DNA from 2 places in the Micromonospora sp. NBC_01412 genome. Region 1 is predicted to be linked to the other one. Evidence: predicted binding sites of a transcription regulator. Region 1 holds the regulator's gene; the other holds the start of a gene.

Evidence for each region. The regulator HspR, encoded in region 1, represses chaperone genes until heat shock. The targets are predictions, from matches to a motif close to TTGAGTNNNNNNNACTCAA.
Region 2: a site for HspR is predicted at 2,063-2,081, ahead of lon (endopeptidase La). Genes of this name have one in related genera too.

What each region holds. Positions count from the first base shown of each region.
Region 1 covers NZ_CP109528.1:3,192,957-3,196,364, reverse strand. The annotation lists gene OG617_RS14620 (cation:proton antiporter) at 1-686, shown strand, start outside; gene OG617_RS14615 (hypothetical protein) at 867-1,298, shown strand; gene OG617_RS14610 (hypothetical protein) at 1,373-1,621, opposite strand; gene OG617_RS14605 (heat shock protein transcriptional repressor HspR) at 1,797-2,231, opposite strand; gene dnaJ (molecular chaperone DnaJ) at 2,264-3,408, opposite strand, start outside.
Region 2 covers NZ_CP109528.1:6,759,781-6,763,188, reverse strand. The annotation lists gene lon (endopeptidase La) at 1-2,038, opposite strand, end outside; gene OG617_RS29505 (Lsr2 family protein) at 2,531-2,878, shown strand.

The DNA of each region.
Region 1 (3,408 bases):
CCGGCAGCGGCCTGCTCGGCGGTGGCATCGCGCTCGGCGTCGCGGTCGGCACCGTGGTGCTGGTGCTCGTGGTGGCGATCCGGTACGGGCACCTGATCTCCACGGCCCTGTCGGCGAAGGACCCGGAGGCGCTGCTGCTCGGCGTGCTCGGCCTGACCCTGCTCATCGCCGGCCTCGCGGCGAAGCTCCAGGTGTCGGCGGCGGTCGGCGCGTTCCTCGTCGGCATCGCGCTGTCCGGCCCCGTGGCCCACCACGCCACCGAGATGCTCTCCCCACTGCGGGACCTCTTCGCCGCGGTCTTCTTCGTGTTCTTCGGGCTGGTCACCGATCCACGGGACATCCCGCCCGTGCTGCTGCCGGCGCTCGCGCTGGCCGTGGTGACGATGGGCACCAAGACGATCACCGGGTACCTGGCGGCCAGGCGGGTCGGGATCGCCGAGCCCGGCCGCTGGCGGGCGGGACTTGCCCTGGTGCCCCGCGGCGAGTTCTCCATCGTCATCGCCGGGCTCGCCGTCGCCGCCGGCAGCGTGGAGCCGAAGCTGGCCGCGCTGGCCACGGCGTACGTGCTGATCACCGTGGTGACCGGGCCGATGCTGGCCCGGCTGCCGGACTTCGCCTGGTTCAAGGTGTGGCTGCGGCAGCGGGCCGTCCGCCAGCGAGCGAAGTCGCTGGCCAGCGCCGACTGATCCGCGACGCAGGCACGGGAACGGGCCGGGTCGGCCGTACGGTCGACCCGGCCCGTTCCATCGGTTGTCGAATTGGTGCGCGGAGCCCTTCCGCTGGTCGGCGGCCCGGGCTACCGTTCGCCCCAGCAGCCAGGGTCCGCGGGGGGCGGTCCCCCGCGTACGCGAGCGGAAGGTTGGCCGGTGAGCGTGCAGGAGTCGACGTTCCACGGCTTCACCAACCCCGTCGACCCCTCCCCCGCGGAGCTGCGGGCGTGGGCCTACCAACCGGACTCCGTGCCGCTGACCTCGATGCCTCAGGACTGGGACCTGCTGGTCGCCGGGGACCACCTCGTGCAGACGCTGTTCGAGCTGGCGATGGATCCGGCCTGCCCGGCCCGCCGGTTCGCGCTGCACTGCCTCTACATCTACGCCGCCGACGGCATCCGGACGAACTTCCGCGCCCATCCCAAGCGGCGCTTCCGCAAGCTGGTCGAGCAGGCGGAACGGGCCGGCGACGAGCTGATGCACAACTGGGCGCACAACAGCCGGGTGTTGCTGGCCCGCCCGGACCTGTTCGCCTACCGGGACTGGTGCGAGGGCGGTCTGGTCCGGGAGAACCGCCGCATCGGCTGACGGCATGTGTCCCTGACACGCGAACGGGCCGGGTTCCCCCGTGGAACCCGGCCCGCACGTCGTCGCACCGGCCGTCAGGCGGCCGATCCGCCGCGCCTTTCGCGCTGCTGGTCGCGCCGCGCGTCGGCCCGCCCCTGATTGCGCCGCGCGTCGGCCCGCCCCTGGTCGACGCCGTGGTCGAGCTGGTCGGCGAACCGACCTTCCTTGATCCTGTCGGTGAACCGACCCTCGGTGATCTTGTTGAACTGCTCCTGGGCGGACTTCGCGATCCGGTCGAGCCGCGACTCCGCCTGCTGCGCCACCTTCTTGACCGGTTCCGACATGGTCCCCCCTCGCCGGCGCGGTGGTTCCAGCGGTGCCTATGGCCCGAATTGAGCTGATAGGGCCTGATTCACAGGTTAACGGAACGGCCCGGTCCGCGCCGGGATACCCGGGAAGCGGACCGGGCCGGTGGAGCGGTCCGGAGCGGTGGAGCTGTGCGGGGGTGCGGCGGTGCGGTCAGCGGTCGCGGCGCGGGCGCCAGACCACCAGGGCGGTGGACGTGCGGTTGGTGGGCACCAGATCCCGGCCGGGAAACCGGGCCAGCGACTCCAGCTCGGCTACCCGGCGGTACGCGGCGTCGAGCTCCGCCTCCAGCCGGGCGATCCGCTGCTGCGCCTGCTCCAGCAGACGTTCCAAGCCGATGATCCGCTTGACCCCGGCCAGGTTGACGCCCTCGTCCTGACTGAGCCGCTGCACCTCGCGCAGCAGCACCACGTCCCGGACGCTGTAGCGGCGCCCGCCGCCGGCCGCCCGGCCGGCCTGCACCAGGCCGAGCCGGTCGTACTGGCGCAGTGTCTGCGGATGCATCCCCGCCATCCGCGCCGCCACCGAAATCATCAGGACCTTGGCCTCGTAGGCAGGGTCATCCGAGCCGGTGAACTGTCCCACCATCCCCGCTCACCTCCGCACGCACTCCAGCAGGCTCAACTGAACCGACGCACCCGGGCGTCGAGATGTTCCCGGGCGGCCGGCGGGGCCTGCTCGGCGAACGCCTCCAGCGCCGCCCGCGCCTCGTCGGACACCCGTGCCGGCACCACCACGTCGAGCGTGACCAGCAGGTCGCCGGCCTGGCCGTCCTTGCGCACCACGCCCTTGCCGCGGGCCCGCAGCACCCGGCCGCTCGGCGTGCCCGGCGGCACCCGCAGGGTCACCGTGCCGTCGAGCGTGGGGACCCGCAGGTCCGTGCCGAGCACGGCCTCCGGGAAGGTGATCGGCACGGTCAGCGTCAGGTCGTCCCCGGTACGCCCGAACAGGTCGTCCGGCCGGACCTTCACCTGCACGAACAGGTCGCCGGCCGGGCCGCCGCGCTCGCCCGGCTCGCCGCGCCCGGCCAGCCGGATCCGCTGCCCGTCGGCCACCCCGGCGGGGAAGCGGACGTTCAGCGTGCGGGTCTTGGTGACCCCGCCGGTGCCGTGGCACTCCGGGCACTTCTCCTCGACGACCGTGCCCACGCCCTGACAGTTGCGGCACGGCTCGGAGAGGCTGAACGACCCCTGGTTCCGGGTGGTCACCCCGGCGCCGTGGCAGACCTGGCAGGTCACCGGCTGGGTGCCGGGCTTCGCCCCGCTGCCGTGGCAGATGTCGCAGATCCCGGGCGCGCGCAGGGTCAGCGGGAGGGTCACCCCGCGGACCGCGTCGTCGAAGTCGAGCGCCACCTCGGTCTCGATGTCCCGGCCCTTGGCGGGGCCACGCGGACGGGACGGGCCGCCGGCTGCCCCGCCGCCCGAGAAGATCGAACTGAACAGGTCCTGGAAGCCGGCCCCGCCGAAGCGACGGTCACCGCCGCCGGCCGCGCCGCCGAACATGTCCGAGACGTCGAACGGCTGCCCGCCGGGCCCGCCCGCGCCCCGGGCGTTGCGCCGGAAGGCACCCGAGCCGAACAGCGAGCGCATCTCGTCGTACTCGCGGCGCTTGGCCTCGTCGCCGAGCACCGCGTACGCCTCGGAGACGGCCTTGAACCGCTCCTCGGCCTGCGGTTCACCGGGGTTGTGGTCCGGGTGCGACTCCCGGGCCAGCTTCCGGTACGACTTCTTGATCTCGTCCGGGGAGGCGGACTTCTGCACGCCCA
Region 2 (3,408 bases), 3.6 Mb from region 1:
GCGAGGCCAGCGCCGTCACCATCGTGATGCCGGCGCTCGGCCCGTCCTTGGGCACCGCGCCCGCCGGAACGTGCAGGTGGATCCGCCGCCCGGCGAGGACGTTCGGGTCGATGCCGAGCCGACGCCCATTGGAGCGCAGGTACGACAGCGCGATGTGCGCGGACTCCTTCATCACGTCGCCGAGCTGACCGGTGAGGGTCAGCCCCGGCTCGCCCTCCATGCTGGTGGCCTCGATGAAGAGCACGTCCCCGCCCGCGCCGGTGACCGCGAGGCCGGTGGACACGCCGGGCACCGCCGTCCGCTCCGCCGACTCGGGGGTGAACCTGGGCCGACCCAGGTAGCGGGCCAGGTTGTCGGTGTCCACCCGGACGGGCGTCGGGTCGGTCGCCAGGGCGACCGCGACCTTGCGCAGGATCTTCGCCAGCGCCCGCTCCAACTGCCGGACGCCGGCCTCCCTGGTGTGCTCCCCCGCGATCCGGGCGAGCGCGTCGTCGGCGACGGTGACCTCCTCGGCGGTCAGGCCGGCCCGCTCCCGCTGCCGGGGCAGCAGGTGGTCGCGGGCGATGGCGATCTTCTCGTCCTCGGTGTAGCCGTCGAGGGTGACCAGCTCCATCCGGTCCAGCAGCGGGCCGGGGATGGTCTCCACCACGTTGGCGGTGGCCAGGAACAGCACGTCGGACAGGTCGAGGTCGACCTCCAGGTAGTGATCGCGGAAGGTGTGGTTCTGCGCCGGGTCGAGCACCTCCAGCAGGGCGGCGGCCGGGTCGCCGGCGTAGCCGACCGCAAGCTTGTCGACCTCGTCGAGGAGCACGACCGGGTTCATGGAGCCGGCCTCACGCAGCGCGCGGACGATCCGGCCGGGCAGCGCGCCGACGTACGTGCGGCGGTGGCCCCGGATCTCCGCCTCGTCGCGGACGCCGCCGAGGGAGACTCGGACGAAGTTCCGGCCGAGCGCCCGGGCGACGGACTCCCCGAGGCTGGTCTTACCGACGCCGGGAGGGCCGGCGAGGGCGAGCACCGCGCCGGAGCCACGCCCGCCGACCACCCCGAGGTTGCGCTCGGCCCGACGGTTGCGCACCGCGAGGTACTCCAGGACGCGGTCCTTCACGTCGGCCAGGCCGGCGTGGTCGGCGTCGAGCACGGCGCGGGCCGCGGCCAGGTCGGTGTTGTCCTCGGTACGCGTGGTCCACGGCATCTCCAGCACCGTGTCCAGCCAGGTGCGGATCCAACCCGCCTCCGGGGAGGCGTCGCTGGCCCGCTCCAGCTTGCCGACCTCGCGCAGCGCCGCCTCGCGGACCTTCTCGGGAAGCTCGGCGGACTCGACCCGGGCCCGGTAGTCGGCGGAACCGTCGGGCTCGTCCTCGCCGAGCTCCTTGCGGATGGCGGCGAGTTGCTGGCGGAGCAGGAACTCTCGCTGGGACTTCTCCAGCCCCTCGCGGACGTCGCTGTTGATCTGCTCGGTGACCTCCTGCTCGGCCAGGTGCTCCTTCACCCAGCCGACGAGCAGCTCCAGCCGGGCGGTGACGTCCGGCGCGGTGAGCAGTTCGGTCTTCTGCGCCAGCGTGAGCCAGGGCGCGTAGCCGGCCGCGTCGGCCAACTCGGAAAGGTCGGTCATCCGCTCCATGGCATCGATGACCTGCCACGCACCGCGCTGCTGGAGCACGGACGTCATCAGGGCGCGGTACTCGCGGGCGAGTTCCCGGGCCCGGCCGGTGGGGACGGGTTCGGGCAGTTCGGTGGCCTCGACCCAGAGGGCGGCGCCGGGTCCGGGTACGCCGGAGCCGATCCGGGCCCGGGACAGCCCTCGGACCACGGCGGCCGGCTCGCCGCTGGGCAGTCGACCCACCTTCTCGATGGTGGCGACCGTGCCGATGGGGCCGTACTCGCCGTCGATACGGGGCACGGCGAGGAGTTGCTTGTCGCCGGTGGCGCGGGCCGCGTCGACGGCGGCCTGGGTGGTCGGGTCGAGGGTCACCGGGATGACCATGCCGGGCAGCAGGACGTCGTCGGTCAGCGGAAGTACCGGAAGAGTTGCCATCGAACACCTGCTATCGCGTTGAAGTTGAGCCTGATTCACTCAAGTAACAAAGCGTTCCCCTTGTTCCGAAGCGTGATTCAGGCCACTCACGCGGCCGCTCGGGTGACCCCGGCGCAGGGCCCGGGAGCGGGTCTCCCTCGCCGACCCGGGGCGTCCGACGAGGAGCGACGGCAATCCCCGCACCCGATCGCGGCCGGGGCCGGGGCCGTCGAGATCTCCGGGAAACCGCCTGCTACCGAAGGGAAGGCGTGGCGGATGACGACAACATCGCCGCGCCGGCCACGGGTGTCGGACCGAATCGGACGGCCCGTCCCGCAGGGCCTCGGGCCTGCTCAACCGCTTGAGCGGCACCAGCAAATTCCACCGGTCGAGCGGGATTCCATCCCGCGTAACTCGACTCGCCGAATGCAGAACCGGGCATATTCTTGCGGAATTGCCAGTTGATACGTCAAACTCTTAGCACACCCCGCCCCACACAAGGAGTAATTGGCGATGGCTCGGAAAGTAATCACCGTTCTGACTGATGACCTCGACGGCGGGAAGGCGGATCGGACCGTCGAGTTCAGCCTGGACGGCGTGGCGTACACCATCGATGTCTCCGACGAGAACGCCGGCACCCTACGCAAAGCACTCGACCCCTACATCAACGCCGGCCGGCGCATCGGTCGGGGACCGGTCGAGACCGGCCGGACCGCCCGCCGCCCCGGAAGGGCCCCGGTCTCCGGAATGGACCGCGAGCAGAACCGGGCCATCCGGGAATGGGCCGCCAACAACGGCCACGAGATTTCCGACCGCGGGCGCATCCCGGTGTCGGTCGTCGAGGCCTACAAGAACCGCTGATCCGGCGGCGGGGCCGTGATCCGAGGATCCCGGTCGCGCCGTGGAGGCCGGCACCCGCTGGCCCCTTTCCGGTCGCATTTCCCACAGCGCCGGCCGGTGCCGGAGCGGGCCGCCCCGCGACCCGGCCGGTCAGCTACTTGGCCGTTCCCGGCCGGTCGGCGCACGCGGCGGAGCAGCGGCCGGGCCGGGCACACCAGGCACTCCGGGGACGCCGGTCGGCACCTCGGTAAACGGCGCGCGGACGGGGCCCGGCCGGCCCGCACCGGCGTCCGCTCCACCCGACGGCCGAGCCGCCCGAGGTACGGCCCACCCGAGCGCCGGGCGTCCGCGCTTCCCGCCGTACCGAAGCGCCGGTCCGCCGAGGTGACAGCCGCCCATGCCGACCCGCGTCCCACGCCCACCGGCCCAGGCCCGCAGGCCCCGGCGCCGCCGGTGCCCGAACCGCGTGACGGGTCGCCCGGGGGCCGATCGCCCCCGGGCGACCCCGGATCTTCCGACGGTCGCGGCACCGCCGCGCGACTCAGTTGACC